DNA from 3 places in the Cohnella hongkongensis genome. Region 1 is predicted to be linked to each of the others. Evidence: predicted binding sites of a transcription regulator. Region 1 holds the regulator's gene; each other region holds the start of a gene.
The links. The regulator Rex, encoded in region 1, represses fermentation and respiration genes when NADH is low (regulators of the CRP and FNR family bind a similar motif). The targets are predictions, from matches to a motif close to TTGTGAAATATTTCACAA.

Region 1 (10,522 bases):
CTCCAGCGGTCCGTGCTCAAAGCTGTAGCCCATGCTCATCGCCGCGTCGATATCCTCCGGAGAGGCGACCCCCTCCTCCAGCACGTGAAGCGCTTCGTTAATTAGCAGACAGATCAGCCTTGTCGTTACATAGCCGGGCGATTCGTAGACCATGACCCCTTTTTTGGACAGGACGTCGTCGATAAACTCTTTCGTCTTGCCGAAGGTCTCGTCGGACGTCTGCAAACCGCGTATAATTTCCACGACGTCGATCTGGAAGGCCGGGTAGACGAAGTGCATGCCGATGACCCTTCCGGGGAATTTGCTGGCTCCTGCCAGCTCGGTCAAGCTCAACGTCGAGGTATTGCTCGCGACGATGGCGTCGGAAGGCAGAATTTCGTCCAACTGCCGGATTACTTCTTTTTTGCTGTCAAGCTCTTCGCTGATCGTCTCGATGACGAGATCGCATTTCGCCAGATCATGCAAGGAAGCCTCCATATGTATTCGGCTTAACGTCAGCTTCTTCTCCGCCGATGTAATCGCCCATCTTTCCAATTGGCGATCCAGACTGTTCTCCAGCATTTCCTTCGCCTGCTGCAGCTTGTCCGGCGTCTTCTCTACCAGATGTACGTCCAATCCTTTAACGGCGAGCATCTCGGCAATGCTCTGTCCCATCGTCCCTGCGCCTACAACGCCAACGACTCTAAACATGCTTCTGTTTCCCTCCACCCGGTTGCCGCGATTATTTGCGCGATTCTCGCGCTATATATAAGAATAAGACGAGCGCACCCGTTTCGCATTGAAATACTTCACACTTGCGAAACTATTTTTCGGGTACTCTCATCTTATCATAATCGCCGCTACCGTGACGAATCGGAGAACCAGTTTCTGAACCATTTTTTCCAATTTTCAACATACTTTTCTTGAATCGCCCACTGCACCATAACGACCGACTCGTTGGCGTCGATATCCAGCGTGACCGTTTGTCTTTCCGATTCGGGCTGCCGGTACGGCACGAGCCGGATCTGATCGTCGGAGACGATGACGGCGACGTCCCCGTCCTGGGACGTGAAGGCGTCGACCGCCTCCGGCTCGAGCCGCTTGACTTCTTCCCAAGCCAGCGACAGCGGCTTGTCCTTGACGATGTCCGTGCTCTCGAGGGGCACCTCCACCGTCGGCCATTCCTTGATGCGCTCCGGATCGAACGCTCCGGAGGATCGCGCCGCCGACTTCGCCACCCAGGCGTTATTCTCCCGGACGACAGCCCACCGCTCCACCCTCGCCGTCGGATGGTCGAAGCCCAAAGCCTCGTTTAACGCGACATTCTCCACCGCGAGCGCATCTGCGTTGGCGGCCCGGTTGGCCGGGGCCAACGTCGGCAGCAGATTTACGACCACTTCGCTTTGGTCGAGCGCGCGGGCGCCGGAGTCCAGCTTCTTCGTCAGAAGAATCGACACGTAATGGTCTCCCGCGTAGAGAAGCTTCTCCGTCATCCGGGCCGGAGAGACTTCCTTTATTTTTTCCGGAACCGTTTTGACCCCGTTTTTGTGGGCGATCAGCTGTTGGGCTCCTGTGCCCGCCGAATCGTCGACGGCTTCGATGTGCCAGAAATTTTGCCCGTAGGGCATCCAGATCCCGGAGCCGCTTCCGATCACCTGCAGCCGCTCGTTCTCGGCAGCGACCACGATCGTCCGATAGCTGCTGCGGTCGCTCGTCTCGTCCTTGCGAAGCCCGATCACGACGGCGGAATGCGGGTTAGGATTTCCTTCGGCCCCGTCGTTCAAACCAGCCGTAGAGGGAGCCTGTTCCGTAGGAACGGCCAATTCCTCCGGCTCCGGCTTGCCGTCGAGGCTGTTCCATCCCCAGACGGCGACGACGGCCGCCAGCACCAGGAGGAAGGAAGCGGCGGCGATTCGCCTCAGGAAGAACGGTCGTCTCTCCCCGCGCTGCGGTTCGTTCAGATTGGCATGGATTTTCCGTCTCAGATTCTCGTCGAACCCTTCTCGAGAAAACGGACCGCTTCTCAGCTGCCTGAACAGCTCCTTGTCATCCATCGCGGTTCGCCTCCTTCATCTTGGATAGTTTCTGACGGGCGTGGAACATTCTCGACTTGACCGTTCCCTCCGTCACGTCCAATATTTGCGCGATCTCCTTTAAGGACATCTGATGATGAGCGTATAAAATGATGACCTCTCTATATTTCCTAGGCAGCTGCAAAACCATCGCCCACATGTCGTTCACGGCCGATTTCTCCATCACGTCCTGCTCGACGGAGTGCCGCTCCCCGTAGTCTTCCACGAAATCCGACAGCGTCACCTTGCGGAAAAAAGCGGATCTCTGAAAGTCGATCGCGGTATTGCGGGTAATGGTCAGCAACCAGGTTTTCACCGAGGCGTCCCGACGAAAGGCATGCATATTGCGAAAAACCTTAATAAACACCTCTTGCGTAATATCGTCGGCGAGATCCCATTTCCGGGTGATGCTGTAGGCGTAATTCCAGACTTCCTTGCCGTAGGCCGTCATCAATTCGTTCAGCAGTCCCTTGTTGTCGTCGCTTTCAACCATATATTTAAGGAAATCGAATTTCCGCTCAGACTCCAATCTTGCCACCTCTAATCCGTTAGACGATTCATAAGCGCACTCGGTTCAATGCTATCATATTTTAAATGCGATTTCCTTCCTTACGGCCGCGATTCGACTTAAATTTACCCAAAATTATGTAAAACCGCGAACGCGGTCATGACCGAAGGGAGAACTGTCCGGTCCGTATCGCCGGACAGCCCGCCCCCCGATCGTCAGGCGGCCTCCTGGGCCAGCATATCGCGAAGCTGCTTGCCGGACAGCGTCTCCTCACTGACCAGATGGTTCAGCAGCAGCTGAAACGAAGCCTTCCGACGCTCAAGCAGCTCTCTCGTTTTGTCCGTCAATGCGCCCAGAATAGCGGCGTTCTCCGCCGACCATTGCTCTTGCGTCAGCGCCTGGGGATGAACGATGCCAAGGTTGGACATGCCGGATTCGATGATCGTTCTGACGATGGAGGTCGCCTGATCGAAGTCGCCCTTGGAGCCCGTGCTGCGGCCTCCGTAGAAGATTTCCTCCGCGACGGCTCCGCCGAGCGCGATCATGATCTGCTCCTCCAGCACCGTCTTCGTGTACAGGTAGCTGTCCTGACGGGGATGATGACGCACGTACCCGAGCGCTTGCCCGCGCGGCGTAAGCGACACCTGCGCGACGCTGTTCGGGCGGACTGTCTCGGCGACGATCGCATGCCCCAGCTCGTGGATCGCCACGCGTTCGCGCTCCTCTCTCGTCGTCTCGCGGTCCATCCGCTCGCCCATCATCACCTTGTCGATCGCCTGCGTCAGATGCGCCGCCGTAATTTTCTCCGCCTCGTCGCGCATCGCATAGATCGCCGCTTCGTTCATGACGCTCTCGAGCTGCGCGCCGGAAAACCCGAACGTCTCCTCCGCCACCTTGGAGAGAGAAGCTTCGTCGTCCAGCGGCTTGTTGCGGGCGTGCAGCTTCAAAATGTGCTCCCTGCCGTTCTTGTCCGGCATATCGACCTGAATGTGGCGGTCGAATCGGCCCGGACGAAGCAGCGCCGGGTCCAGCAATTCCTTCCGGTTGGTCGCCGCGATGAGCAGAACGCGAATCGACTCGTCGCCCTGCACGCCGTCCATCTCCGTCAGCAGCTGGTTCAACGTCTGGTCGTACTCCCGATGCTGGCCGCCGTCCCGTTTGCCCCCGATCCCGTCGATTTCGTCGATAAAAATAATGGCGCTATTGCGCTTCAGCTTAACCGCCTGCTGCCGAGCTTCCTTGAACAGATCGCGGATTCGCCCGGCGCCGACGCCGACGTACATCTCCACGAATTCGCTGCCCGATGCGGCGATAAAGGCGGAATGCGTATACTGCGCCGCCGCCTTCGCCAGCAGCGTCTTGCCGGTGCCCGGAGGTCCGGTCAGCAGAATGCCCTTAAGCGGACGTATGCCCAGCTTCTGAATTTTATCCTTGTAGACGAGAAAATCCAGCGCTTCCTTCAGCTCCCGCTTCGGCTGATCCTGGCCGCCGATATCGTCGAAGGTGAGAAACTCGGGCTTGCGAATCGCCGTCTTCTTGCCTCCGGCCGCCCCCATCGCCATTCCTCCGCGCGAGCGGGACAGCATAAAGACCGCCCCGAACAGAATCAGCCCCATGACCAGAATGGCCGGAGGCAGACCTACGTACAGAAGAAACACAAGCGCGACGAGAATGGAGCCGATGGCCATCTCCCTGCCGTAATTTCCGATTTTACGCATTCGGCCACACCCCCAGCATGGCGGGCTGACGAGGCAGCACGACGAATTTCGCCGCGTCCCCGTCTCTTAGAGAGACGTAGACGTTATTCTCGTCGATGTCGGTCGTCGCCGTAACGCCCGGAAATGGCTCCGAGAGCTTCTCCATCGCTTCCCGGACGCCCGAATATTTGCGGTTCTCCATCGCTTCGGCGACGTCGAACAAGGAATAGCTCCACGCCTTGTCGAGCAGCTCGCTGCCGCGTGCCGTCACCTTAAGCTCCAGCTGTCGGCTGCCGATCTCTCCGGCCCCGTCCTGCTTGATCGTCCGGTACACCTCGCCCAGGTTGGCGCCGGCATCGAGCTCTACGCTGATCTTGACAAGCGAGCCCGTCATATGGACGTCCGCGGCTTCTACGCCCGGTACCGAGACCGCGACTTTGTCGAGCGGCTTCTCGATGCCGTAATGGCGGTAGGCGAACCATCCGCCGAACAGAATGGCGGCCGTGAGCGCCGCCGTTATCGTAATGGGCAGAATTCTGATTTTTTTCATTCGCCGATCCCCCTTGTCTAGTGTCTCTATGCTGTCTGATGCGATCGGGACTGGTCAAATAAGGTCAAACGAACGGCTTGGCCCTATCGAGTACACTAAAAGTATATCAGGAAATGATAGACGAATCGTTAGACGATGTCTGGCAATTCGAGCAAAATATCCTTTAATTTTATTTCGCATATTGAGAACAAATAGGACCATTCAACTGCGCGGCGCTTCACACAGGGGCATATATACGGAAAAGGAACCGTCAAGGATAATTCCTTGACGGTTCCGGCTATCCATCGACAAGAAAGATACGAGGACATTTACTGGGAAGACAATACATAAGTGCGAATAAGCGAGCCGTTCTCGAAAGAATAGAACTCGAGCGACTGGCGCTCTTCGTCGCCGGCGTCCCGGTAACGGATTTCCCATGCGGCCTGGCCGTTAAACCAGGCGGGCATCATCCGGATCGGCTCGGCGCTGTGAGCTTCGGCGAACTTGGCCCGCATCTGCTGCTCGGTCATGTTCTCGCTCGCCTTTTTCCGGACGATCTCCTCCTGCAGCAGGAACAGCGTCCACGCTTCGCCCCCGGCGTCCTCGCCCCTCACGATCCATACCGTATCTTGCCACGTATGCCGGTACACTTCGTCCACGCGGACCAATTCGCCCTGCTCTTTGGCGGCACGGATCGCCTGCTGCTCCCCCCGGCGGTAATCGGAATCGGCCGAACGGACGTACAGCACGAACGATACGGCGACGAACAAAAGAAAGCCGGCGATAAGGATCAGCCATCTGCCGGGAGAAAGAGAAGGCAGCGCTCGCTTGCCTTCGCTTCGGCTCATGTTCATGCCCGCAGCCTCCGATAGCAAGCCTCGGCTTCGGCCATGATCTTCTCCTCGTCCAGTGTGGTCAATCGGCCGTCCTTCAGCAGCTGCTTGCCGTCCACCCATACGTGAACGACGTCGGAGCCTCTGGCGGAGTATACGAGGTGAGACTCGTAATCGGTGCGCGGTACGAAATGGGATTGGGCGATGTTGACGGCGATGATGTCCGCCTTCAGGCCGATCTTCAACTGTCCGGCGACGCCTTCCAGCCCAAGCGAACGGGCCCCGTACAGCGTGGCCATGCGAAGCGCCTCCGCCGCCGGCACGACGGTCGGATCTCCGCTAACGCCCTTATGCAGCAGCGCTGCAGTCGTCATCTCCTGGAACAGGTCGAGATTGTTGTTGCTCGCCGCCCCGTCTGTTCCGAGCGATACGGTCACGCCCGCTTTCAGCAGCTCGGGCACCCGGGCTACGCCGCTCGCCAGCTTGAGATTGCTGATCGGATTGTGGGATACGGCGACCTTCCGTTCGGCCAGCAAGGCGATTTCCTCGTCGTTCAGGTGAACCGCGTGGGCGACGAGCGTCGGTCTTCCGAACACGCCGAGACGATCCAGATGCTCGACCGGACGGCAGCCGTAGTCGCGCACGTTCTGCTCCACCTCGGTCAGCGTCTCGGACATATGGGTATGCATCGGCAAATCCAGCTCGTGCGCCGCCTCCACGAACTTCAAGATATAGTCCGGCGGGCACGTATAAGGCGCATGAGGAGAGATCATGACACGAATCCGGCCGTCCGCCCGCCCGTGCCATTCCCGCGCGAATCCGATCGCGTCCTCCAGCTTGGCCTTCTGCACGTCTTCCGGACATAAGCCGATGACGCCTCTCGTCAGGCTGGCTCTTAAGCCGGAATTCTCCACCACTTCCGCGACGCGATGCATATGGTCGTACATGTCCACGAACGTCGTCGTCCCGCTCTTGATCATCTCGGCGGCGGCCAGCGCCGATCCCCAGTAGACGTCGTCTCCGGTAAATTTAGCCTCGGTCGGCCACATATGATTTTGCAGCCAATCCTGCAGCACGAGATCGTCGGCCATTCCTCGCAGCAGCGACATCGCCGCATGGCCGTGCGTGTTTACGAGACCGGGCATAAACAGCAGTCCGCTGCCGTCCACAATCTCTGTCGCTTGATCGGCTTCCTCCGGCGGCGCTTCCCCTTCGCCCATCCGGGCGATGATTCCGTCCTCCGCAACCAGCCAGCCCTGGAATACGGGCAGCTGCTCGTCCACTGTCACGAATAGGCCCTGTCTGATCAACAGCCGGGTCATGATTTCACTTCCCTTTCTCTCTCATCCTCATGAGCGTCCATATAATAAGCCAGGCTCAGCAGCTCGGCGGTAAAATCGGCGTTATGAATGCGAACGCCGGGGGCCGCCTTCAGAACGACGGGAGCAAAGTTCAGCAGCCCCTTAATGCCGGCGGCCACGAACTGGTCGGCGACGTTCTGCGCCTCACCGGCGGGCACCGTAATGATGCCTACGGCAATGTCGAGCTTCCGAACGGTGTCGGCAAGCTCCTGCATCGGCTGAACCTTAAGATGATTAATGGAGGAGCCCGCTTTGCTCTGATCGGCATCGAACACCGCCACAATCTTCATATTGTCTTTAATGTACATGTTGTAGTTGCACAAGGCGCGGCCCAGATTGCCGGTTCCGACCAGAGCGACGTTCATCGTTTTGTCCAGCTTTAAGATTTGGCGGATTTTCTCGATCAGGTAATCGACGTTATAGCCGACGCCTTTGCGGCCGAACTCGCCGAAGTAGGCCAAATCCTTGCGGATCTGGGCGGGATTGAGATCCAGCTTCTCCCCCAAGTCCTGCGACGATACGGTCTGAATGTGACTGAGGCTGAGTTCGTTCAGATAACGCAAATAAATCGGCAGCCGCCTGACGACGGCTTCGGATATTTTCATCGGCTTCATCGCATGTCCCCTCTCTTTTGCCCTGCGGCTAACGGTTTTTCCCCGTCCTCTTCCGATTGCAGCCATTGCGTAATTCTTGCCGACATGCCGGCTAGCGGCAAATGCTCCATTTTCGGACCCGGCAGCGAGTACAGAAAATATTTGCCGTAGCTCGTATCGATGACTCTCGTATCGTACAAAATGACGATTCCCTTGTCGCTGGCCGTTCGGACCAACCGCCCGAAGCCCTGCTTGAACTTAATGACCGCTTGCGGCAGCGACAGCTTCATGAACGGATTCTGATTCTCGGCCTGCAGCTTCTCGGACTTGGCCTCGGCCACCGGATGGTTGGGCGGCTGGAAAGGCAATCTCACGATCGCCAGACAGGTAAGAGCGTCGCCGGGCAGATCGATGCCCTCCCAGAAGCTGCTCGTGCCGAGGAGCACCGAGGCCGGCCGCTTCATGAACTGCTGCGTCAGCCGGCTTCTGCTGCCGTCGTCCACGCCCTGTCCGAGCACCTGAATGCCGGCCGGCTCGAGGAGATCCTTAAGCGGGCCGTAGACGTTCCTGAGCATCCGGTAGGAGGTGAACAGCACCAGCATTCTGCCGCCCACCGTTCTGGCCGTTTCGTGAAGCGAATCGATCAGCGCCCGGACGAAGCCCGCTTCCCCGTCCCTGCCTTTAATTGCCGGGAAATCCCGCGGAATAAGGACAAGCGCCTGTTCCCGATAACGAAAGGGAGACGGAAGCATCGCCGTTCTCAACCTCCCGTTCTTCTCCGCATCGGACAATCCGAGCTGTTCGGTCACATATTTGAAAGACTTGTCGATCGTCAGCGTCGCGGACGTCATAACGACGCTCGACTTCTTGTCGAAGACGCCTTCCTTCAGCAGCTCGCTCACGTCCGCAGGAGCTCCGTACACGCTGACGGAGCGATTGCGGTACTGGGAGTTCCCTTCGGCCCAATAAACGAATTCGGGCCGCCCCAGCGTCACGAAAGACTGCGCGTCGGCGCGAATGTTGGCCAAGTCCTTCAGCACGCCGCCCAGGTCGGTCAGCAAGCCCTGCATGCCGAGCTCGTCCGACTCCTCGCGGATTTCGGCCGCCAGCTTCTCCAGCGGACGTATCAAGTCGGACAGAAGCTGAATGACATTGTTGCCGTCTACGCTCAGCGCTTCCCATTGCGGAGGAAGATCCGCCGGCTTGATTCGCAGCGTGAAGGCGCCGGTCTCGTCGGCAGGGGCCCCCGTGGCAAGCATCGCGAACAGCGCCTCCATCCAGCGATCCCAGGCTTCGCGAATATCTTGAACCTTGGGCGCAAGCAGCTCCAGCTTCTCCGTCCAAGCTCCCGCACGCTCCGTTCCCATCGCAGCCACGTCTCCGATCAACTGCGGCAGCAGGCCGGTTCGAGCGTCCTTCCACATCCGCTGCAGCGGAATGAGCAGGGAGGAATAGGACGTTTTCTGACCGAGATGACTGCTCGCTACTTCCTCCAGATGATGCGCCTCGTCTACGATCAGCCGGTCGTAGGCGGGAAGCAGACGATGATCGGCTCTCATATCGGTGAACAGCAGCGCATGGTTCGTGATAATTAAATCCGCCTTGCCCGCTTCCTGGCGGGCCCTGTGGTAGAAGCAGCGCCTGAACCACGGACATGCCCGATTCAGGCAAGAGGCCGCGTCGCTGGCGACGGCCGCCCACTCCTCGCGGTTGCGCCCTCCGACGTTCAGCTCCTCCGATTCTCCCCGGGTCGTCTCTCCGAGCCATACGGTCATGCCGCCGCGAACGACCGCATCCTCCTTGCCCAAGGCATGCTCCGGAATTTGCTGCCGGCTCTCGAACTTCCGGAGACATAAATAATTGCTTCTGCCCTTGAACACCGACGCCTTGAAGGGCATCGGAAGCACCTGCTGGAGAAGCGGCAGGTCTCTTTCCCGAAGCTGCTCCTGAAGCTGGATCGTATGAGTGCTGACGACGATTTTTTTATCCTCTTTCCGTCCATAATAGAGAGCGGGAAGCAAATAGCCGAGCGACTTGCCAGTTCCCGTCCCCGCTTCTACCAGCAGATGGGAGTCTTCACGGAGCGCTTCGTGCACTTCGCGGAACATAATGTCCTGCCCCTCCCGCGGCTCGAAGCCCGGAAATCTTGTCTTTAACCGGTCGCTTACGATCGCGAGATAGCTCTCGAAATCCATGTCCGTCCATTCGTCGGAAGCTGGAGGCGCCTCCTCCTCTTCGCGAAGCGAAGCCTGCTCGTCGCTCCAATCTCCGACATTCATGGCGAACTGGCGAAAATGGTGGATCCCTTCTTCCGGAATCGGCGGCTGGGCCTCTCGCCGGGCCAGCGCGTCCGCGATCAGCCAGCCGATATCGTGCCGATCGGGATCGAACAGCGCGTTCAGGCGCTGAAGCGTAAACATCGGCAGCTTTCTCAGCTTGTCGACGCACAGCCTGAACAGCTCGGCAGTCGCCCGCGCATCGCTGTCGGCCTGATGCGGCCGGTCGTGATCAATGCCCAGCGACTGCGTCAGAGATGTCAAAGAAAAGGAAGATTGCGTCGGAAAGACGAGCCGGGCCAGATCGACCGTATCGATTACCCGACCCGCAAACGGCAAATAGCCGCTCCGATCGAGGGCGGCCTGCAGGAAATGGACGTCGAAGCCCGCGTTATGGGCAACGAGCACGACGTCCTGAAGCAGCGGAACGATATCGTTCAGCATCTCCTCCAGCGCCGGAGCGTCCGCAACGTCCGCATCGGTAATGCCGGTGAGGCGGGTAATTTCCTGCGGGATCGGTTTGGAGGGACGCACGAAGCTCGCATACGTGGAACAAACGGTTCCCGTCTCGTCAATGAACGCGAGTCCCGTTTGGATAATTTCATCTTTGTCGGACGACATGCCCGTCGTTTCAAAATCGAGCACGGCAAATTTCATTCCAGACTTCCTTTCCG
Region 2 (10,522 bases), on a different contig from region 1:
GAGCTCGTCACGGCCGCGCAGCAAGGCAACGTGCAGACGATGACTTTGCAGGTTCAGAACGGGACCTACTTCGTTACCGGCGAATTCAAGCCTAAAGCCGGTGAAGAGAAGGGCGAAGCTTTCGCAGGCCGAGCACCCCTGGCTGATTATGTACCGGAGCTGTTTACGAACCTCGGGATGGAGAACAATTTCGAGGTATTATCTAAGAAAATGCCGGGGCAGAGCTTCTGGCTGACCTTCCTGACTTCCATCATTCCGTTCATCATCATGTTCGTACTGTTCTTCTTCCTGATCAATCAGGCGCAGGGCGGCGGCGGCAAGGTGATGAATTTCGGCAAGAGCCGAGCCCGTCTTTATAATGAAGAGAAAAAACGGGTGACGTTCGAGGACGTAGCCGGAGCGGACGAAGAGAAGCAGGAGCTCGTCGAGGTTGTCGAGTTCCTGAAGGACCCACGCAAATTCGCCGCAGTCGGCGCCCGCATCCCGAAAGGGGTGCTTCTCGTAGGCCCTCCGGGAACCGGTAAAACGCTGCTGGCTCGCGCCGTGGCGGGGGAGGCGGGCGTGCCGTTCTTCACGATCTCCGGTTCGGATTTCGTGGAGATGTTCGTCGGCGTCGGCGCATCCCGCGTCCGGGATTTGTTCGAGAACGCCAAGAAAAATTCGCCTTGCATCATCTTCATTGACGAGATCGACGCTGTCGGCCGTCAGCGGGGCGCAGGCCTCGGCGGCGGGCACGACGAGCGCGAGCAGACGTTGAACCAGCTGCTCGTCGAGATGGACGGCTTCGGAGCGAACGAGGGCATCATCATCGTCGCCGCGACCAACCGTCCGGACATTCTCGATCCGGCTCTGCTGCGTCCGGGACGCTTCGACCGGCAGATTACGGTCGACCGTCCGGATGTGAAGGGACGGGAAGCGGTGCTGAAGGTTCATGCCCGCAACAAGCCGCTGAGCAAGGACGTCAAGCTCGGCACGATCGCCAAGCGGACGACCGGATTTACCGGAGCCGATCTGGAGAACCTGTTGAACGAAGCGGCGCTGCTCGCCGCTCGCCGCAACAAGAAGGATATCGCAATGGTCGAGGTCGACGAGGCGATCGACCGGGTCATCGTCGGCACCGAGAAGAAGAGCCGCATCATCAGCGACCGCGAGAAGCGCATCGTCGCTTACCACGAAGCGGGTCATACGATTGCGGGCTACTTCCTGGAGCATGCCGATACGGTTCACAAGGTGACGATCATCCCGCGCGGCAAAGCCGGCGGCTACGTCATCATGCTGCCTAAGGAAGACCGCATGCTCGTGACCAAGCAGGAGCTCCTCGATAAAGTGACGGGGCTGCTCGCCGGCCGAGCGGCCGAGGAGATCTTCATCGGAGAGATCGGAACCGGCGCGTACAGCGACTTCAAGCAGGCGACGAGCATCGTTCGCGCGATGATCATGGAATACGGAATGAGCGAGAAGCTCGGAACGATGCAGTTCGGCAATTCGCAAGGCCAGGTTTTCCTCGGCCGCGATATCGGGCACGAGCAGAACTATTCCGACAAGATCGCTTACGAGATCGACCAAGAGATGCAGAGCATTACGCGCGCCTGCTACGAGCGGGCGAAGCAGCTGCTGACCGAGAAGAGCGAGGAAATGCATCTGATCGCGAAGACGCTGCTGGAGGAAGAGACGCTCGATCTGGATCAGATCAAGTCGTTGATCGAGAAGGGCGCTCTCGTTCAGGAGGACGGAGAAGGCGGGTCGAATTCGGAAGAATCCCAGGCCGAGCCGATCGTCGATACGATGGGCAACGTCAAGGTCCGGATTCATACCCGGGAAGACGACGAACCGCTGACCAAGGGACTGGATCTCCGCAAGGACGAAGGCGGGTCCGAGGATCCGAAGTAAGCTTACGCAACACGGGATGCCTCCGCGCACAATCAGCGTGCGGAGGCATCCCGTTTTTTTGGGTGATCAGAAAGGATAAAATTCGCTATCTTTTCTGAATCACCTCCGAAAAAACGCGATTCTGCGTCTAGAGGAAGCCGAAGCGTTTTTGCTGGGAAAAAACCTGAAGAGATGAATTGACAGTGCTATCCGGCAAGTGTAAATTAAGTGTTAATGAACGAAGTCCTTTTCGTCCAAAATAAAGACAGCATTCCCGCCGTGCTTGTGCATTGATTCACAAACAACGGGCAGTCAAGGGAGGAGAATTCGCATGGAGGCCCTGGCCTTGGAGCGTAAAGCCGAGCAGAACCGCGAACTGCGCGAAAGGCTAATGCAGCTCAAGAAGGAACGCAACGCTATTATACTCGCCCATTATTATCAGCGAGATGAAATACAGGAGGTCGCGGACTTCCGCGGAGATTCCTTTCTCCTCGCACAGAAGGCTGCCTCTACGGACGCCGACGTCATCGTGTTCTGCGGCGTTCACTTCATGGGAGAGAGCGCCAAGATTCTCGCGCCTCATAAGACGGTGCTCGTTCCGGACGAACGCGCGGGCTGCCCGATGGCCGACATGGTTAACCCGATCGGCTTGCGGGAGCTGAAGGCGAAGCATCCGAACGCGAAGGTCGTCACGTATATTAACTCCTCCGCGGACGTGAAGGCTGAGACCGACATCTGCTGTACGTCGGCGAATGCGGTGAAGGTCGTGAATTCGGTCGACGCCGACGAGATCATCTGGTGTCCGGACAAAAATCTGGGCCATTACGTCTCCCAGTTCACGGACAAGAAGATGATCATCTGGGAAGGCTACTGCAACACCCACGACATGCTGACGATCAAGGATGTCGAAGAGATGCGGGCGAAATATCCGAATGCGCAGTTCGTCGTTCATCCGGAATGCCGTCCGGAAGTGGTGGAGATGGCCGATTTCGTGGGCAGCACGACCGGCATTCTGAAGTACTGCCGCGAATCGAGCCATGACGAGTTTATCGTCGGGACGGAAGACGGCACGGGCTATCAGCTGCGGCTCGACAGTCCGAACAAGAAGTTCCATTTCGCTTCGAAGTTCCTCGTGTGTCCGAACATGAAGGTGAACAACCTGAAGAAGGTCGTCAAGGCGCTGGAGACGATGCAGCCGGAAATTTACGTGCCGCAGGACGTTGCGGACAAAGCCCGTTTATCGCTGGAGCGCATGCTGCTGGTCAAGTAACCGACCGGCCGCTTGCGCTACTCTATTGTCGGAGTGGGAGACGAATACCATTATGATTCCGCGATACGTTGTCGATTTTGATCTGGACAAGCTTCCTCGCGTAGAGACCGACGTGATCGTGATCGGGGCCGGCATCGCCGGCCTTTTTACGGCTCTAAAATCAAGCGAGACGAACCGCGTTCTGATGATCACCAAGAAGTCGTTGTTCGATAGCAACACCCGCTATGCGCAAGGCGGCATTGCCGCCGTCATGTCCGACGAGGATTCTCCCGAATTTCTCGCCCAGGATACGCTGATCGCCGGAGCCGGCTTATGCGAGAAGGCGGCGGTGGACGTACTTGTGCACGAAGGCCCGCAGGGCGTGCAGGAGCTGATCCGCTACGGGACGATGTTCGACGAGGAAGACGGGCATTACGCCTTGACCAAGGAAGGCGCTCACAGTCAGCGGCGCATTCTGCATGCGAACGGAGACGCCACCGGCTACGAGATTGTTCGCGCTCTGGCGGAGAAAGTCAAGACGTCCGGCATCGAGCTGTGGGACGACCACTTCGTGCTGGATCTGCTGACGGAGAACGGGGAGTGTCGGGGAGCGCTCGTACAGAAGCCCGACGGGTCGCGGGTCGCCGTATTCGGCAAAGCGACGATTCTCTGCACGGGCGGAGTCGGACAGTTGTATCGCTATACGACCAACCCGGAGGTGGCTACCGGAGACGGGGTCGCTATGGCCTATCGGGCAGGCGCGGAAGTTCGCGACATGGAGTTCAACCAGTTCCACCCGACCTCCCTCTGCTATCCGGGCGCGCCGAGGTTTCTGATCTCGGAAGCCGTCCGCGGCGAGGGCGCTTATCTGAGGAATATTCGCGGCGAGCGCTTCATGGAGAACTACCATCCGCAGCTGGAGCTCGCGCCGAGAGATATCGTGGCCAGAGCGATCGTCAGCGAGATGGAAGCGACCAAGTCCACTTACGTGTATATCGATATTACGCACGAGACGCCGGAGCGGATCCGCTACCGGTTTCCGACGATTCACGAGTATTGTCTGAAATTCGGGCTCGACATGACGACGGACTGGATTCCGGTCGCCCCCGCCGCGCATTATATGATGGGGGGCGTCAAGACGGACCTGAACGGCGAGACGAGCATCGGCCGATTGTTCGCTTGCGGAGAAGCTTCCTCGACGGGCGTGCACGGCGCGAACCGTCTGGCCAGCAATTCGCTGTCGGAAGCGATCGTATTCGGACAGCGGATCGTGAACGCGATCGGCAAGCTGCCGGAGCGGCGGACCGTCGCTCATAACGGACCGGCCCCGGATCGCCATGCGACGGTGACGGGGACGCTGATCGAGAGAAGGCTGAAGCTTCAGAAGACGATGGTTCGTTATGTCGGTCTGCGCAGAGATCGCTCGGGGCTGTTAAAAGGGCTTGAAGACTTGAAGAAGCAGCTTCCGCTCTTTCAGATGAATCTGACCAAGAGAGAGGAACTGGAATACGCGAATCTGCTGACGTGCGCCCTGCTCGTCGCCGAGAGCGCGCTGCATCGCGAAGAGAGCCGGGGCGGGCATTACCGCGAGGATTATCCCGACAGGGATGACCTGAACTGGCGGGTGCATACGATATTGCAGCGGGAAAAAGGGATTCGCACAGAAAGGGTCGACAACAATGTTTGAACGGGAAAGCGATTGGGCGATCGGCGGTCCGGCCGTCCGTGCGGTCAAGGAGCAGCTTCGCGCCTGGCTGGAGGAGGACATCGGCTCGGGAGACGTGACGACGATGTCGACGGTTCCGCAGGGCCACCGCTCCAGAGGCATTATCCATGCCAAGCAGAAGGGCGTGCTCGCGGGCATTCCGCTGGCCTGTCTCGTATTCGAGACGGTCGATCCGGATTTGAAGTTCGAAGCGCTGGCCTCGGACGGGGATCGCGTGGAACGGGGCGCCGTGCTGGCGATCGTCGAAGGCTCTTCGCACAGCATCCTGACGGGGGAGCGGCTGGCGCTGAACCTGCTGCAGCGGCTGTCGGGAATCGCGACGAAGACAAGCGAGTATGTCGCCGGAGCGCAAGGAACGCCGGTCCGAGTGACCGATACGCGCAAGACGACTCCGGGTCACCGCACGCTGGAGAAATACGCCGTTCGGGTCGGCGGCGGGTTTAATCACCGATTTGGCTTGTACGACGCGGTTATGATCAAGGATAATCATATTAAGGCGGCGGGCGGCATCGCGGCGGCCGTTCAGAGCGCGAAAGCCCGCATCCCCCATACGATGATGATCGAGGTGGAGGCCGAGTCGCTCGCTCAGGCGCGGGAAGCGGTTCGGGCGGGCGCCCACATCGTCATGCTGGACAACATGGGCACGGACGCCATGGGCGAGACGGTGAAGGCGCTGAAGGAAATGGCGCCTCATATCGTCGTAGAGGCGTCGGGCGGCATTACGCCCGAGCGGATCAGCGAGATCGCCCGCTGCGGCGTCGACGTCATCTCCGTCGGCAGCCTAACCCACTCCTTTCAGGCGCTGGACATCAGTCTCGATCTGAACGAGAAAAAAGCGGGAGGTGCGCCATGATTCTCGTCGTCGACGTCGGCAATACGAACATCGTGTTGGGGCTGTACAGGGATCGCGAGCTGACGCGCCATTGGCGCTTGAGCACGAATCGCTCCGCAACGGTGGACGAATACGGCGTGCTGATCCACAATCTGTTTCAGATGGCGGGAGTGCGGGCGGAGCAGATCGAAGGCGTCATTCTGTCCTGCGTCGTTCCTCCGCTGATGAATACGCTGGAAAGGCTGTTCGAGGCTTATGTAGGCAAGCAGGCTCTCGTGGTCGGACCCGGCATCAAAACAGGGCTGAACATCCGTTACGAGAACCCTCGAGAGGTCGGGGCGGACCGCATCGTCAATGCGGTGGCGGGGATCGAACAGTACGGAACCCCGCTGGTCGTCGTGGATTTCGGGACGGCGACGACCTTCGATTACATCGATGCGACCGGCGCCTACCTGGGAGGCGCGATTGTTCCGGGCATCGGCATTTCTGCGGAGGCGCTGTATCAGAGAGCGGCGAAGCTGCCGCGAATCGAGCTGTCCAAGCCGAAGACGGTCATCGGCCGCAATACGGTAGCGGCCATGCAATCGGGCATCATCTACGGATATGCGGGCCAGGTGGACGGAATCGTGAAGCGAATTTGCCAGGAGTTCGGCGTGCAGCCGAGAATCATCGCCACCGGAGGCTTGGCCGAGCTGATCGCCGAGGAGTCGGAGACGATCGAGACGGTCGATCCGCTGTTGACGCTGGTAGGCTTACGAATCGTATACGAACGCAACAGGTCATCATAGAAGGGTCGGACGGATAGATCCAGGTTCCGCCGAGGGAGGTTGCATAAGATGGCTTTAAAGGATGAAATGGTACGCGGCACCGCATGGGACGGCGGCTTGCGGGTGTTCGCCGCGCGAACGACGGCGCTCGTATCGGAGCTGCAGCGCAGGCAGGATACGTTTCCTACGGCGACGGCCGCGCTCGGACGGACGGCGACGGCTGCGGCGATCATGGGCATTATGCTGAAAGACCGGGAGAAGCTGACGGTGCAGGTGAAGGGGGACGGCCCGATCGGCCAGATCGTGGTCGACGCCAATGCGGCGGGCGAGGTGAGAGGCTATGTCGACAACCCGCACGTTCATCTGCCCAGCAACCGTCAGGGGAAGCTGGACGTGGCCGGAGTTGTCGGCCGCTCGGGGCAGCTTCATGTGACGAAGGATTTGGGGCTTAAAGATCCTTACCGGGGAAGCGTGCCGATTCTCTCCGGCGAGATTGCCGAGGATTTCACCCTCTATTTCGCGGAATCCGAGCAGACGCCTTCGGCTGTAGGTCTAGGCGTGCTCGTCGGTACGGACAATACCGTACTTCATGCCGGGGGCTTCGTCGTGCAGGTGATGCCCGGACTTGCGGAGGAGCGCCTCGGTCGTCTGGAGCAGGCGGTGGCGGCTATGCCTCACGTGACGACGCTGCTCGATCAGGGAGAGACTCCGGAAAGCTTGCTGCGCTTTCTGGTGGGAGACGACCTGACGATTCATCAGACGGTCGAACCGGTATTCCAGTGCTACTGCTCACGGGAAAGATTCGAGAGGGCGCTGATCACCATCGGCAGGCACGAGCTGAGAAGCATCATCGACGAAGACGGAGAGGCGGAGCTGCACTGCCACTTCTGCAATGAGAAATACTTGTTCGACAGGGACGAACTGGAGGCGCTCTATCGCCTCGCGGATCGCGATTAAAAGAAGGGATGATCCTTAAATGAGGGAGACGATACGGCATCTGCCGCCGCTCGTACTGATGGCCCTCTTAGCGACGCTAATGATCGCATCAGGCTGCACCAAGGACGACCAGGGGATCGTCTCGGAAGATCGCGAGCCTTCCAAGTCGGCTGCCGGCGGAGACGACGCGGTCGCCACGGTCGGGCAGTCGACGATTACTCGCCAACAGTTGCTCGAACGACTGTTGGCTTCTTACGGTTCTCAGACGCTCAGAAGCATGATGCTGGCGAAGGCCGTAAGCGAGGAAGCCGCGGCCGCAGGCATCGAAGTGACGGACGAAGAGCTGGAGCAAGAGATCCGGTCGATCAGCCAGGGCTACGAGGACGAAGCTGAGTTCTACCGCTCCATGGAGGAGCAGCTGGGCATGAGCCGGGAAGACGTGAGAGAGGACGCGCGCTACCGGCTGCTGCTGGAGAAGCTGACCACGTACCGCGTTCAAGTGTCGCCCGAAGAGGTCGAGCGGTACTTAGAGGAACATTGGGCGGAATACCAGCCGCTTCGGAAATACCGGCTCTCTAAAATCGTCGTTCAGACGGAGGAATTAGGAAGAGGGCTTATGGAGAAGCTGGGTCAGGGAGACGATTTTGCGGAGCTGGCCCGGACGTATTCCATCGACGAGTTCACTTCGGATCAAGGCGGAGAAGCGGGGTGGATCGAGTCGAACGATCCGTTCGAAGCCGCCTCCGTGCTGGAGCAGGCTTCGCGGATGGGAATCGGCGACGTCGCGGGTCCGCTGCCGACCGATCAAGGGTTCGCGATCATTCGGCTCGAAGGCGTGAGCGAAGAGAAGATCCGCTCGGACGAGGACATCAGGCTCGAAGCCAGGAGACAGGTTGCGCTGAGCAAATCCGTCCCGGCCGGCGAGATGGAGCGTGCGCTTCTGGAGAAACACCGGGCTGTCGTTCTGGATCGATCTCTAGCGCCCTGACGATTTTGAATCCGCTGTCCACCAGCTATTGACAATCCTCTCGGCGGTCTGCTAAGATGAAGTCAGACTGAAAACCGACTGTTTTAGTCGGATTAAGAAATCAGGGCGCCTAGCCGCTATTCTGTAGGAGGGAACAACTTTAATGGCCAAGATTGTTCAGAACGTGACCCAATTGATCGGCGATACGCCGCTCGTGCGCTTGAACCGCGTCGTGCCGGAAGGAAGCGCGGAAATCTACGTAAAGCTTGAATACCAGAACCCGGGCGCCAGCGTGAAGGATCGCATCGCGGTCAGCATGATCGAGGAAGCGGAGAAACAAGGAATCATCAAGCCGGGCTCCAGCACGATCGTCGAGCCGACGAGCGGCAACACCGGGATCGGTCTGGCGATGGTCGCCGCCGCCAAAGGCTACCGCGCGATCCTCGTAATGCCCGAGACGATGAGCTTGGAGCGCCGCAACCTGCTTCGCGCTTACGGGGCCGAGCTAGTGCTGACTCCAGGGTCTGAAGGCATGAACGGCGCCGTTAAGAAAGCGGAAGAGATCGTGAAGGAAAACTCGGACTATTTCATGCCGCAGCAATTCAAGAACCAAGCCAACGTGAAAATTCACCGCGAGACGACCGGACCCGAGATCGTTGAAGCGATCAACTCCTATGACGGCAAGATCGACGCTTTTGTCTCCGGCATCGGCACCGGCGGCACGATCTCCGGCGCAGGCGAAGTGCTGAAGCAGAACTTCCCGAACATTAAAATCTACGCGGTCGAGCCTGCGGCATCCCCGCTTCTGTCCGGCGGCGGCCCTGGCCCCCACAAGATTCAAGGAATCGGAGCGAACTTCATCCCGGAGATTCTGAACCGCGACGTCTATGACGGAGTTCTTACGGTCGAGAACGAGGAAGCGTTCGAGACGGCTCGCACCGTCGCCAAGAAGGAAGGCCTTCTGGTCGGCATCTCTTCCGGCGCGGCGATCTTCGCTGCGCTTAAGGTAGCGAAGGAGCTCGGCGAAGGCAAGCGCGTCGTAGCGGTCGTACCGTCCAACGGCGAGCGCTATCTGAGCACGCCTCTGTTCAACTTCGAGAACTAATCGATACCGTTTCGGTTGACGAACGCTATCGAACAGACATGCGACTCCGTATCCGCACGCCGGATACGGAGTCGTTTTTTTTCGTATCCTACTCTGAATCACCTCCGACAAAAACGCGCGATTCTGCGTCTAGAGGACGCCGAAGGCGTTTTTGCTGAATAGTTCGGAACAGATCTCTCCGTATTCCATTGGCAGTAATTCTCCTTTTCATTCCCGGGCCAATGTGCTTATAATGGGGTTCAATCGAGCAGCCAGCCAAAAGACCGGACGGCAGGGAGGGGACGACAATCGGAGAATGGCTATTAAAGCTGGTTATGAACCGCAAGTTTTTTACGAAAATTTTCATCTCGATTTCGATCGTTTCGTTTATCGGCGTTTTTAGTGTCGCTTTCGTCTATCAGGTTTATTTCAAGGAAGCGTTGACCGGCAGCGAGATGTACCGTGTGCAGCGTTCGATCGATCAGGCGGCGCTCAATCTGGACAACCAGCTGTACCGTATCGTGAACAATGTGCACTATTTCTTCGAGTATTCGGGGAACGGCAACCGGCTGATGGCGGTCGGGACCGGGGACGCGGCTGGAGCGGCGGCGGACCGGTCGTGGGCGGAAAATACGCTTGGCGCGTTCCGTCTGCAATACTCGAGCGAGATCGAATCGGTGTTTTTTCTGCTGAGGGACCGAGCGGACGGAGAGGAGACGCTGCTGCACGACGAAGACTTGAGTCCCGTTCCCGAAATGGATTACCGCAGCCAGAGCTGGTATCGCGATTTCAGGAACGGAACGACGAGCTTCTGGTCTCAGCCGACGGACGAGCTGCTGTTTTTTCAGGACCGTTCGCCTACGACGATTTATTTTACGCTCAGCCGCTATGACGTGGAAGGAAGGGACGGCGTGCTCGTCGTGAGGCTTAACGGCAAGATGTTCAGCGACGCCTTCCGCTTGCTGGCGACGACCGACTTGAACATCGAGCTGCGCAACGAGGAGGGCCGCATCGTCTATACCTCGTTCGGCGAAAGGCGCGAAGCGAAGGATGAAGGAGATCTACTGATGGAGTCGCCTCTCGCTTACAGCG
Region 3 (10,522 bases), on a different contig from region 1:
TCCTCTGTTCGTCGACTGGAATCCCGCCGATGGTGATATCGACGGCCTGAAGCGCAGGCTGCGCGACGATGTGGAAGCTTATATCGCCGAATATTCGGCCTATTTCGCAAGAAACCGCGTGGACGGAGATACAGCATATGAAGCGTCGCCGCGGATCATTCTGATTCCGGGCATCGGTATGATCAGCACCGGCCGCAGCCGGTTTCACGCCATGCTTAGCGCTTCGCTGTACCATCGCGCCATCGCCGTAATGAAGGGAGTCTCCGCGCTGGGCGAACGCTTCGTTTCCTTGGATGAGCGCGAATCTTACGGGATCGAATACTGGCCTCTGGAAGTCTACAAGCTTTCGCTGGCGCCACCCGAAGCCGAGTTCGCCCGTCAAGTCGTACTGATTACCGGAGCGGCAGGCGGGATCGGAAGCGAGACCGCTCGGCAATTCGTCCGCGAGGGCGCCCATGTCGTTCTGGCGGATCTCAATGAAGAAGGAGTTCAAAGGCTGGCGGAGGAGTTGAACGGCTCGATCGGCAGCGGAGAAGCGGCATTAGCTGTTAAGATGGACGTAACCAGCGAGCAGGATGTCCGCCGGGCATTCGATATGGCGGCCCTGCGTTTCGGCGGCATTGATATTGTGGTGAACAATGCCGGACTGGCGACGTCCAGCCCCTTCGACGAAACCTCTCTGAAGGAATGGCAGTTGAACATGGACGTGCTGGGAACGGGTTATTTCCTTGTGGCGCGCGAGGCTTTCAGAAGAATGAAAGAGCAGCAAACCGGCGGATGCGTGGTATTCGTAGCGTCCAAAAACGCGGTATACGCCGGCAAGGGCGCCTCGGCGTACAGCGCCGCGAAGGCGCTCGAAACCCACTTGGCCCGCTGCCTTGCGGCGGAAGGCGGAGAATTCGGCATTCGGGTAAATTCGGTGCTCCCGGACGCCGTGCTGCAAGGCTCGGGCATATTCAGCTCCGCCTGGCGCAACGAGAGGGCAGCGGCCTACGGCGTGCAGCCGGAAGAGCTGGAGGATTACTACCGCAGCAGAAGCGCCTTGCGCCTGAACGTGTACCCGGCCGATGTAGCGGAAGCGGTCAAATTTTTGGCTTCGTCGAAGTCGGCCAAAACGACCGGCTGCATGATCACGGTCGACGCAGGCGTTCCCGCGGCTTTCGCACGATAGGCGTAATTGCCAGGCCTGGCGGGAACCGGGCTTAGATCGGAGGCTGATCCGAAGGCTATTGACTTAAGCAATCGATAGAGAGACCGCGCAAGCGCGGTCTCTCTGCCTATTCCATCGTTATTTAACCGGCTACAGACCGATCCGAGCCCTTCTTGCGTCCCCACGGAGTGCCGAGCAAAGGCAGCGCCCATCTGTCCAGTCCGTACCAGCCCGCGACCTTCCAGCCAAGCACGATCCACGTCGCCAGAATAAACAGCAGCGGATTGGTGCTCAGCGTGCCCGCAAACAGGAAGCTTGCGTTCATGAACGCCCCGAAGAACGCGGCGATTCCCGTTAACAAGCCGAGAATAAGTCCGAGACCGACCAGCACTTCGCCGAACGCCACCACATAGGAGAACAGCTTGGCGTTGGGCAGCACGGCGCTTTCCAGGAACGAGGCGTACCAGCCTGTCACGTCCTTGCCGGCCTCCGCCTTGCCGATCGCGCCCTGCACGAACCCGGTCAGACCCGCTCCCGCATTGCTGCCAACCCAGGCGTCGCTGGTCACCTTGTGCCAGCCGGCGTCCAGCCAGGCATAGCCCAAGTACAGCCGCACGACCAGCCACAGCAGACCCGACCTCGTATTGTTGAACAGAAAATTCGATACCGGATTATCGGGAATGATGATGTTCTTGCCCTTCAATTCTTCTTTAATCGTCACAGTCTTCATCTCCTCATAGGCTTCTGGTTCACAACCTTACCATAGAAGAACTACGCAAACTGTAAACTACTTCTCATTTGGTCAATTCAACACCATCATACACGAAAGCTTGGCCGAAATCGACCGCAAAATGCGACCCCCGACCCCCGAGGTTAGACGGACTCGAGAGCGGTAACCCTTCCGCGCGTTTCGCGCCGATTCGCGTCCATCCTCCCGTTTCGAGGCCCGTCGTGCATCGGGAGTGCAAGACGTCCCGTCAGTGGCCCGAAATTCCCGGCTACAGCGCTCTGGCCGCCCACAGGCCGGCATTCACCATCAACTGGCGGTAGCCCTCATTTTTAAACGTGGACAGCTGATGGCCGGGCATCAGATAAACGACTCTGCCGAGCCCGAACTCATGCGTCCAGGCCGCGGGCCAATACGAACCGTCATGCTCGTATTCGGCCAGAATTGTCGTGCGGATATGGGGATTGAATTCGAACCGGTAAGGCTCGTCCTCCACGGTAAACGGCTCTACGCGATCCATGATCCGGTGATTCGGCTCGCGGATTCGAATCGGCAGCTCGGTTAACGGAGGATGGTGCATAAACTTGCCGCCGAGCAGCGCTGCGAGCTCTTGGTTGCGCTGCAGGGAAATGCCGTTGTGAACGGCCAGCAGTCCTCCTCCTCTCGCTACGAACGACAGCAGAGCCCCGACGCGCTCCGCCGGCAATTTTTCCTCGACAAATTCCGTATACGAGATGAACAGACGGTAGGGAGCCAAATACTCCTCCTTCAGCATCCCGTAATCCCCCGTGCACCTAACGTCGATCCGATCCCGGAAGATGTACCGCAGCTCCTCGTCCACTCCCGCGAACGGATGATAGATCGCGTCCGAATAATGGCCCAGCGCCAACGCCTGGATTTCCTTGTTCATGGCTTGTACTCCTCCCCCCGGCACTCGTCTACAAGCGCAAATCTACGAACGCTCCTGCTCCCCCATCCGTATCGCCGTCTCCGTTCTCCGGATTGGCCGCGACTTCGCGCGCCGCCCTCCTCGCCAGGAAGAGAACGGACAAGCCGGAGATCAGCAAAGCCGTTGCCGACAGCAGCAGGACGGGAAACATCTCCTGCACCGAATAGTTCAATTGAAAGGGCAGCAGCAGCTGCATGACGACGCCGGCCGCGAAGGCGAGCCGCCAACGCTTGCCTGCGGATTCGGCCAGCTGCATCTTGCCTCGCTCCGCCGCGTCCAGACGAATTCCGTCGCAGATGCCGAAGTACATTGCCAATTCGATCGCCAGCGTCATCCCGGTCAGCGCCAGCACGTTGACGGAAGGCTCGATGCCGCCCGTCAGCGAATACTCCGTCTGCGCCAGACCCAATGCCGACAGGACCGACAGAACGAGCAGCGCGCCGGCCGCATTCCGCGCCCATCTGTACCGGGCGTTCCGCAAGCCGAGCTTCGACAGCCCCGCCACGATCAGCCCGTATCCGACCACATCGGGAAGCAGGTCGAATTCGGATATCTTCACGTCGATCAGCTCGAAGCCAAGCCCCCAGGCGAGCTGAGCGAAAGCTCTCCTCATTCTCCCCTCCCCCTCTTCTCACGAACGTAGGCGCGCATCTGGGCATCGGTCGGATACGGCGTATAATTGGCGAATACGACGTAATCGTACGTTTCACCGTCAGGCTCCTCGAAGCGCTCTCTCAGCTGCAATCTGTAGACGGATAAGGCGTCGCCAGTCTCCGGCAGCCGATACCGGTACTCCAGCATCAGCGTCTGCCCCTCCTTCAGCTCTAGAGGATAAGCCGCGCTTTTCGGATAAGGCGCGCCCTGTTCCGGGAACGTCTTGATCTCATACTGGAACGAATCCCCGAGCCGCTCCAGCCAGGCGGAGGACACCCCCGTCAGCGTTACCGGCCGGGTCGCGCTCACAATCGCCGAGCCCTCGTGACGACTCGATCCTGTGACGGAGCTCATCTGAACCGGAGCTTCCTTCGATGTGTCCGGCGGCCAAGCCGGAAGAGATACGATGATCTCTCCGACGTCCTCCACCCTCTCGCTGCCGTCGCTGTAGCGCACCGTTAATTCGCTTAACCTGAGAGGCTCCCGCTCCGGACGCTCCAGCATCCGGTTCTCGTCGAAGTAGCCGCGCATGACATAGATCGTCTGCCGGCGCAGCTCCTGATGAACCTGCACCGGATAGAACTGCAGCGCCTCCAGGCCGCCCGCGCTTGCGGAGACGGGCTTGCGTTTGTCATCCTTGTTGGCGACGTATAGCAGGTCGAAGGCGACCGAGGGCGTATATGTCGTCTCTATGTAATGGCGGAGAAAACCCGCCTCGGGCAGCCGGTAATATCGGTAATACCCGTAATTGGCCAGCCACACGGCCGCGATGACGGCCGCAGCGATCAGATATAGGACTCTGGCTCTCATCGGTTTCTCCTTCCCGGGTCGGCAGCCTGTCCGGCAGCGTTCGAATCGATCGTGCCGACAAGCCGCCGTCGCCTACAGCTCCGGTTCGTCGACTTGGCGGTGACGCTGTCTTCTCTAGCTATACATATAACGCGACAATCGCAGTATAGTTCCTCTAGAGGCAAGAAAAACCTGGATAATATCGCGCAAGACGGACAAGGCCTTCGGGAACGCTTTGATGGCAAGGAGTTGTTTCCTCAAGATCATCATGTTAAAATACCAATTAACCAAACATCCTATGTTTGATAAATAGATGAAATGAGGACTGACGTATGCTTCAAAAAACAAATCGGCTGACGCTGGTCGAGCAAGTCGCATTGCAAATGGAAAGACAGATCGAATCCGGCAAGTGGGTTGTCGGAATGCGTATTCCGGCCGAGCCGGAATTGATGGTCGAATTGAATGTTAGCCGCAATACATTGAGAGAAGCCATTCGGGCGTTGATCCACGCGGGACTCTTGAAGACGAAGCAAGGGGACGGAACGTACGTCTGCTCTTCGAGCGTGCTGGGAGTCGTACTGCAAAAACGAATCATGCGCTCCGATACGCTGCAGACGTTGGAAGTCCGGCATGCACTCGAACGCGAGGGAGCCCATCTGGCCGCACAGCGCAGAACGGACGACGAAGCGCGCGAGCTTCTTCTCCAACTGGAACGCTGGGAGGAGGCGGTAGCACGCGGTGACATGGATGGCATTGTAACGGAAGATATCCGCCTTCACCAAAGCATCATTGAGGCGTCTCATAATGAAATCTTGATCGAATTATATAACCATATCGCGGACGCGTCACAGGATTCGATTACAAGCTTGACTCGTTATGAAGCCGATGCGGATTTCTTGGAGATGCACCGGCAACTGGTCGAAGCGATTATCGACCAAGACGCCGATCGTGCCGTGGCAACGGTTCACCGTCATATTGCGAAATCGAAAGCTGTCCTTGAGATCGAAGGAGGCGAGCGGCCATGAGCGTACTTAGCGATACGAAGTCAACGATGGCGAAGAAGTCGTTGTCATTGGGTTGGCCGATCATCCTTGGCATCGTCCTGATCGCACTGACCATGCGGTCGCCGCTAACGTCGGTAGGCCCATTGGTCGGCTCGATTCGCGAATCCCTCGGACTGTCGAATGCCACGGCAGGTCTGCTCACGACACTGCCGTTGCTTGCTTTCGCGCTGCTCTCACCGTTCGCCCCCATTCTGGCACGCCGCTTCGGGGTGGAGCGAACCCTGCTTTATGCGCTGGTTTTACTCATGGCGGGTATCGCGATCCGTTCGTTGACCGCAACCGCTTCTTTGTTTGTAGGCACTGCTTTGATTGGACTGGCGATTGCGGCTTGCAACGTGCTCATTCCAAGTCTGGTCAAACGGGATTTTTCTCATCAAGTCGGCCTCATGACCGGCGTGTACTCCGTGTCAATGAATTTATGCGGGGCGATCGCATCCGGTGTCAGTGTTCCAGTCGCCCGCGACCTCGGCTTCGGCTGGAATGGCGCGCTTGGCGTTTGGGGCATACTCGTTCTGTTGGCCGCGCTGTTCTGGTTGCCACAAGCTCGGCCGAGTCTTGCGTCTGCTGGGGCAGCGACGATCGGCGCGTCGAAGCGCCGAAGTCTGTGGCGTTCGCCACTGGCTTGGATGGTTACGATTTTTATGGGGATGCAGTCTCTCTTGTTCTATGTTTTGGTCGCCTGGCTGCCTGAAATCATGACAAGCCGGGGCTTGAATGAAGACAGCGGCGGTTGGATGCTGTCGCTGTTTCAGATTGCTGCGCTGCCCGTATCGTTCATTGTGCCGATCGTGGCGGGACGTATGAAGACGCAACGTTTGCTCGTTATCATCATGACGGGTCTGCTGTTTGTTTCATTGGGAGGTCTTTATTTCGGAGGAAATGCGCTTATTCCATTGTGGACCGTTTTACTCGGAATTGGCGGTGGATGTGCGTTCAGCTTGGCCATGATCTTTTTAAGCTTGCGAACGAAAGATGCCTTCGATTCCGCTTCTCTGTCCGGCATGTCGCAATCGGTTGGATATTTGCTGGCGGCTACCGGGCCGATCTTGTTCGGTTTGCTTCATGACATCACGGCAAGCTGGGGCCCTCCGCTGTTGCTGCTGCTTGTCGTTAGCACTCTGATGCTCCTGTCCGGCTTGGGCGCCTCCAGAAATCGCACGGTATAAAAACACATGAAAGAAAAAACAGACCAAAACAGGTCCGTGAATGAATGGATGAAGAAAAATAGGCAGAGCAGCAAAAAAGGTATAGAACATTCCTTCGACAGAACAAAGACTAGAAACAGGCAGGGGTCTTGTTCAAATGGTTCGCAGCTCATTTTTTATCTCCAATTGATTGCCCGTGTCACCGCTTATTTTTCAACTACAAAAGCGTCCACAATTTTTTTCATCTCCGAGGATGGGATGTTTCCGTAAATGGTATAAAGCAAATTGTTGTGTACAAAAACGGTAAGCTTCTCTGTAATACTTCCTGCTGCATAAATCAATAGACTACTCTCATCAGACGTGGCTTGGAACGTGTCTTTTAAAAGGTATGCTGTAATGCCATTCACAGGGCTTATATATTTTTCTTCATAATTATAGGTATCCAGGTTGTCCATCTCATATTCTGCGCCTCTTCCAGTGAAAAATGAAACCTTCATACTTACAGGAGACTTATAGACGGTCTCCTGATCTGCACTGTAGGTGTGTTGTCTATCACCGTTTTCCAAAATGGTTTCACTGAAGTTTTTCAAATCTCCAATGAAAAAATCACGCAATAAGAGCTCTGCAATATTTCGTTTTTCGAAGTAGCCGAAATCAACCGTTGATTCGTTACTCATTGTGTTGTGCAACAGCTTGATCTTAAGTTCATCTTCTGCGGCCTTGATATCGGTATAAGACTTATATCCGACTCTGTTCGGCTGTTTGCCGACCCATGTGAGACCATTCACCTCAATCGGTATCATTTCAAGATTGTTGTCGATAACCAAGGTTTCGTTATGGAGTGATATTTGAATGCTTCTGTATACATTTTCAGCCATAGCTGCAATCTGTTGAAATTGCACAATACAAATGATGACAACTAGCAGCACGACTGCTGCGGAGATCTGCATGTGTCGTTTGCGATTTTGCCTGCGAATTCGAATCTGATGCAATACATGTTGCTTGAACCGCACTTCTGGGGGAGTAATTTCCTCCAATTGTTTTCGGATGAGTTCCATCTTCATTGCACCCACTCCTCTTTTGCATAAGTTTCCCTATGCTCTACCTCTTTAGCAAGTCTGCTCCTCAGCCGTTCGAATCGTTTTCGAAGTGTTGATTCTGATACGCTTAATATGTGCGACAGCTCTTGGTATGACCGTTCATCCAAAACTCTGCCGTAAAGCAATGCCCTGTCTGCCACTGATAAAGACGATAATATACTATAAAGAGGCTCAGATATGTAACTTTCTTGAGCGGGGCTTATGTCTCGAGCAGAGCTCATATCTTCACTCGCTTTCCAGAGCTTAAAACTGAGTTTCCGCCTTCTCACCGCATTGATGGCCGTTGTATAGGCAATGCGATACAACCAAGCATTCATCGATGTGCCTAGCTGAAACTGCCTTCTTTTTTCGTATGCTTTAATAAAGGTATCTTGCACCACATCCTTTGCCTCTTCAACATCACACAAAATGGAGATGCAGTATCGAAGAAGCGACTTGCTATATGTATCTATTACTTCTTCAAGCGCTCTCTCATCTCCGCTAACAAAGGCATGTAGTGTTTCCTGTTCTAGCAACTTTGGCCCTCCCTCGAACTTGTATTTACTTTGTATAACGTTTTATCTGCGATATTTGTGACGTCCTTCTTGGCTCAAAGCAGATATCCGTGTTTTACGAAGTAAACAGAAGATATGAATGGAAAAGGGCGAACACCTTCGGCATCTTCCAGCCACTCCGACTCGAGTTGAAACTCTCCTGGCGACAGGGGCGAATTGTTAGTTAATTCAAACCTGAACGACGTCGGAGGAGTTGCATCTTTCAGAATATCTTTATACGGGTATTACATGGGTTATACGGGTTATTGGTTGAATGATGGGATTATTCGGCACTGGGTAGCCCCCAAAAAAAGATACCTTGAAAGGCATGTAGCCAATCAAGGTTGTTTTTGAAAACACATGCTTAGTGTGAGTCTGAATGGTACACTCCATCTTCAAATTTTCTTACAAATCCTTTGGCAGGGAAGTCAGGATAATCGAACTCCCATAGACATCCACATACATTGCACTTGTACCACTTTGAAGCATACCAGTTAATGTCTTGAACATCACTACGTCCCACATAAAACGGTTCAGTTACGGGAGTGTCTTTAAATACTCCTTTTTTAACTTGTTCATCAAAATAAGACTTTATTTCTTCAAATAGCTTAAAAGAGTCAATATCTATACCATGCCTTTCATTACAATCACATTCTATTTGCCAAACCAATTTGCATTCACCTCCGGAATATAAACTTGATTGCCGCCGCCAATCAATTGACCTGCTCCCCCATTTATGGTTTGAGGTGCTGCTGTACCTTCATATATTACAGTACCCTTTGGAACAGTAACTTTAGTAACATATTGAGTAGTATTTCCCCATTCAGGCTTTAACGCAAGGTCTACCTGTGACTGTATTCCACCATTTTGAGGCACTCTCGACATATAGCTGCCGACCTTTCCTGCCTCTCCGCCATATACTCTATAAAATGTTGTATCTTCTGTTAACACTACCTGCTTATATGTTGCACCACTAAAGGTTTCTGCTACGCTTTGCTTTAGAGGCCCTGGATTAGCGGGTGAATAGGTCACTGCTTTACCCGCACCCTCAATTGCGTTTGGCAAATCATGGCCGGAACCCTTTTTAGGTATAAGCTTGGTTTTGCCCCCTTGGATGAGTTCTCCAAAGAATAACCCAGCCATCGCAGCCTTTTCCTCAGAGGATAGACCTTTGAAATCATCTATTATTTGTTCTACATTCTTTTTAGCTCCTTTAGGATCTTTCAATGTATATTCTATCACTTCATATGCATTTAAACCCGTTTCCTTAAGGTTTTTCAGGGTCGCTTCTCCAGTACCTTTTGGATCCTGAAGCAAGTTTATCCCATAATCAAACGTTTCTCCTGTTCTGTTAAGCACCGTTGTAATAAAAGAACCTGTAAACGCCCCAAAAATATCAGTTTCTTTTTTCTTAGGTTTTTGATTAAAAACTGCAGAAAATAGAATAAAGCTGTTTTCGTAATCTTTTTGGGATTTTTCCAGACGGGCAAGACTATCCTCTGTTTTCGCTACAAGAGAATTTAATTTTATTAATGTTTGATTCGCTTCGCTTATTGGTTTCTTTATATCAACGCTTTCCAGTTTCTTCTTCAGGATCACTAATTCATCTATTTGCTTTTGTGAAATAGCTTGTGATCGTTTATTCTCCTCGATTAGCCTATTTATTTTTACAATCTGCTGATCAATTCGCGTAATTAACTGTTCCCTTTTTCTTTGTTCTTGAACACTACCCTCCATTGCTTTTTTCATCAGTGAAGATTCGTCTTCTTCCGAATAATCATCCATCGGCAATTCATGATTTATTAATTTATCCAGAGAAGATTTGACCATTTCAGGATATGTTCTACGCTCACTACTTGAATCGTTCCGATTGTTAGATCCATTAGAACCTTTAGAGCTATTATAGCTATTTGAACTTGAATTATTTTTGCTTGTTACTTTGTCCGTAATACTTAAACCTATTTTAATAATGGCGCCTACTATTCCTCCACCAACACCACTGCCGAGCACGTTACCCAAGCCACCAAATAGTCCACGTAATACAGCGTGCCCTGTTGGATCAATAAACATTATTGGATTATTATGACCATACGTATACCGATTCAAGCTAAGAGGGTTTTCATCCTCGCCCCAATACGTATCCTCCGATATAAACCGCCCGATATAAGGATCATAATACCGCGCGCGAAGATAGTACAGACCGGTTTCGGCATCGAAGAACTCTCCCGCGTAGCGGATAGAAGCAGCATACATCTCGATCGTCAAGGTCGGGTTGCCGAAAATGTCATAGTCATACTGGTTTTCGACCTCTCCGGCTTCGCTTACCGTCTGCACAACGTCGCCGTGGCCGTTGAACAAATAGTAGGACAGCTTGTTGGACGCGTCAATCCGGGCAATGTAGTTGATGCCGT

Region 2: a site for Rex is predicted at 2,153-2,170, ahead of nadA (quinolinate synthase NadA). Genes of this name have one in related genera too.
Region 3: a site for Rex is predicted at 1,931-1,948, ahead of ACFO3S_RS05350 (DoxX family membrane protein). Genes of this name have one in related genera too.

Annotation. Positions count from the first base shown of each region.
Region 1 covers NZ_JBHSEP010000003.1:399,580-410,101, forward strand. Annotated here, with positions in the region: gene ACFO3S_RS07310 (3-hydroxyacyl-CoA dehydrogenase family protein) at 1-690, opposite strand, end outside; gene ACFO3S_RS07315 (hypothetical protein) at 840-2,033, opposite strand; gene ACFO3S_RS07320 (RNA polymerase sigma factor) at 2,026-2,580, opposite strand; gene ACFO3S_RS07325 (AAA family ATPase) at 2,775-4,268, opposite strand; gene ACFO3S_RS07330 (hypothetical protein) at 4,270-4,806, opposite strand; gene ACFO3S_RS07335 (cell wall elongation regulator TseB-like domain-containing protein) at 5,115-5,639, opposite strand; gene ACFO3S_RS07340 (amidohydrolase) at 5,636-6,940, opposite strand; gene ACFO3S_RS07345 (redox-sensing transcriptional repressor Rex) at 6,937-7,593, opposite strand; gene dinG (ATP-dependent DNA helicase DinG) at 7,590-10,505, opposite strand.
Region 2 covers NZ_JBHSEP010000017.1:112,066-122,587, forward strand. Annotated here, with positions in the region: gene ftsH (ATP-dependent zinc metalloprotease FtsH) at 1-1,890, shown strand, start outside; gene nadA (quinolinate synthase NadA) at 2,201-3,139, shown strand; gene nadB (L-aspartate oxidase) at 3,192-4,805, shown strand; gene nadC (carboxylating nicotinate-nucleotide diphosphorylase) at 4,798-5,697, shown strand; gene ACFO3S_RS20310 (type III pantothenate kinase) at 5,694-6,464, shown strand; gene hslO (Hsp33 family molecular chaperone HslO) at 6,513-7,400, shown strand; gene ACFO3S_RS20320 (peptidyl-prolyl cis-trans isomerase) at 7,420-8,367, shown strand; gene cysK (cysteine synthase A) at 8,510-9,451, shown strand; gene ACFO3S_RS20330 (sensor histidine kinase) at 9,766-10,522, shown strand, end outside.
Region 3 covers NZ_JBHSEP010000002.1:479,140-489,661, forward strand. Annotated here, with positions in the region: gene ACFO3S_RS05345 (bifunctional aldolase/short-chain dehydrogenase) at 1-1,171, shown strand, start outside; gene ACFO3S_RS05350 (DoxX family membrane protein) at 1,293-1,871, opposite strand; gene ACFO3S_RS05355 (ThuA domain-containing protein) at 2,149-2,787, opposite strand; gene ACFO3S_RS05360 (hypothetical protein) at 2,816-3,439, opposite strand; gene ACFO3S_RS05365 (hypothetical protein) at 3,436-4,290, opposite strand; gene ACFO3S_RS05370 (FadR/GntR family transcriptional regulator) at 4,602-5,294, shown strand; gene ACFO3S_RS05375 (CynX/NimT family MFS transporter) at 5,291-6,499, shown strand; gene ACFO3S_RS05380 (hypothetical protein) at 6,685-7,542, opposite strand; gene ACFO3S_RS05385 (RNA polymerase sigma factor) at 7,539-8,093, opposite strand; gene ACFO3S_RS05390 (hypothetical protein) at 8,476-8,781, opposite strand; gene ACFO3S_RS05395 (RHS repeat domain-containing protein) at 8,766-10,522, opposite strand, start outside.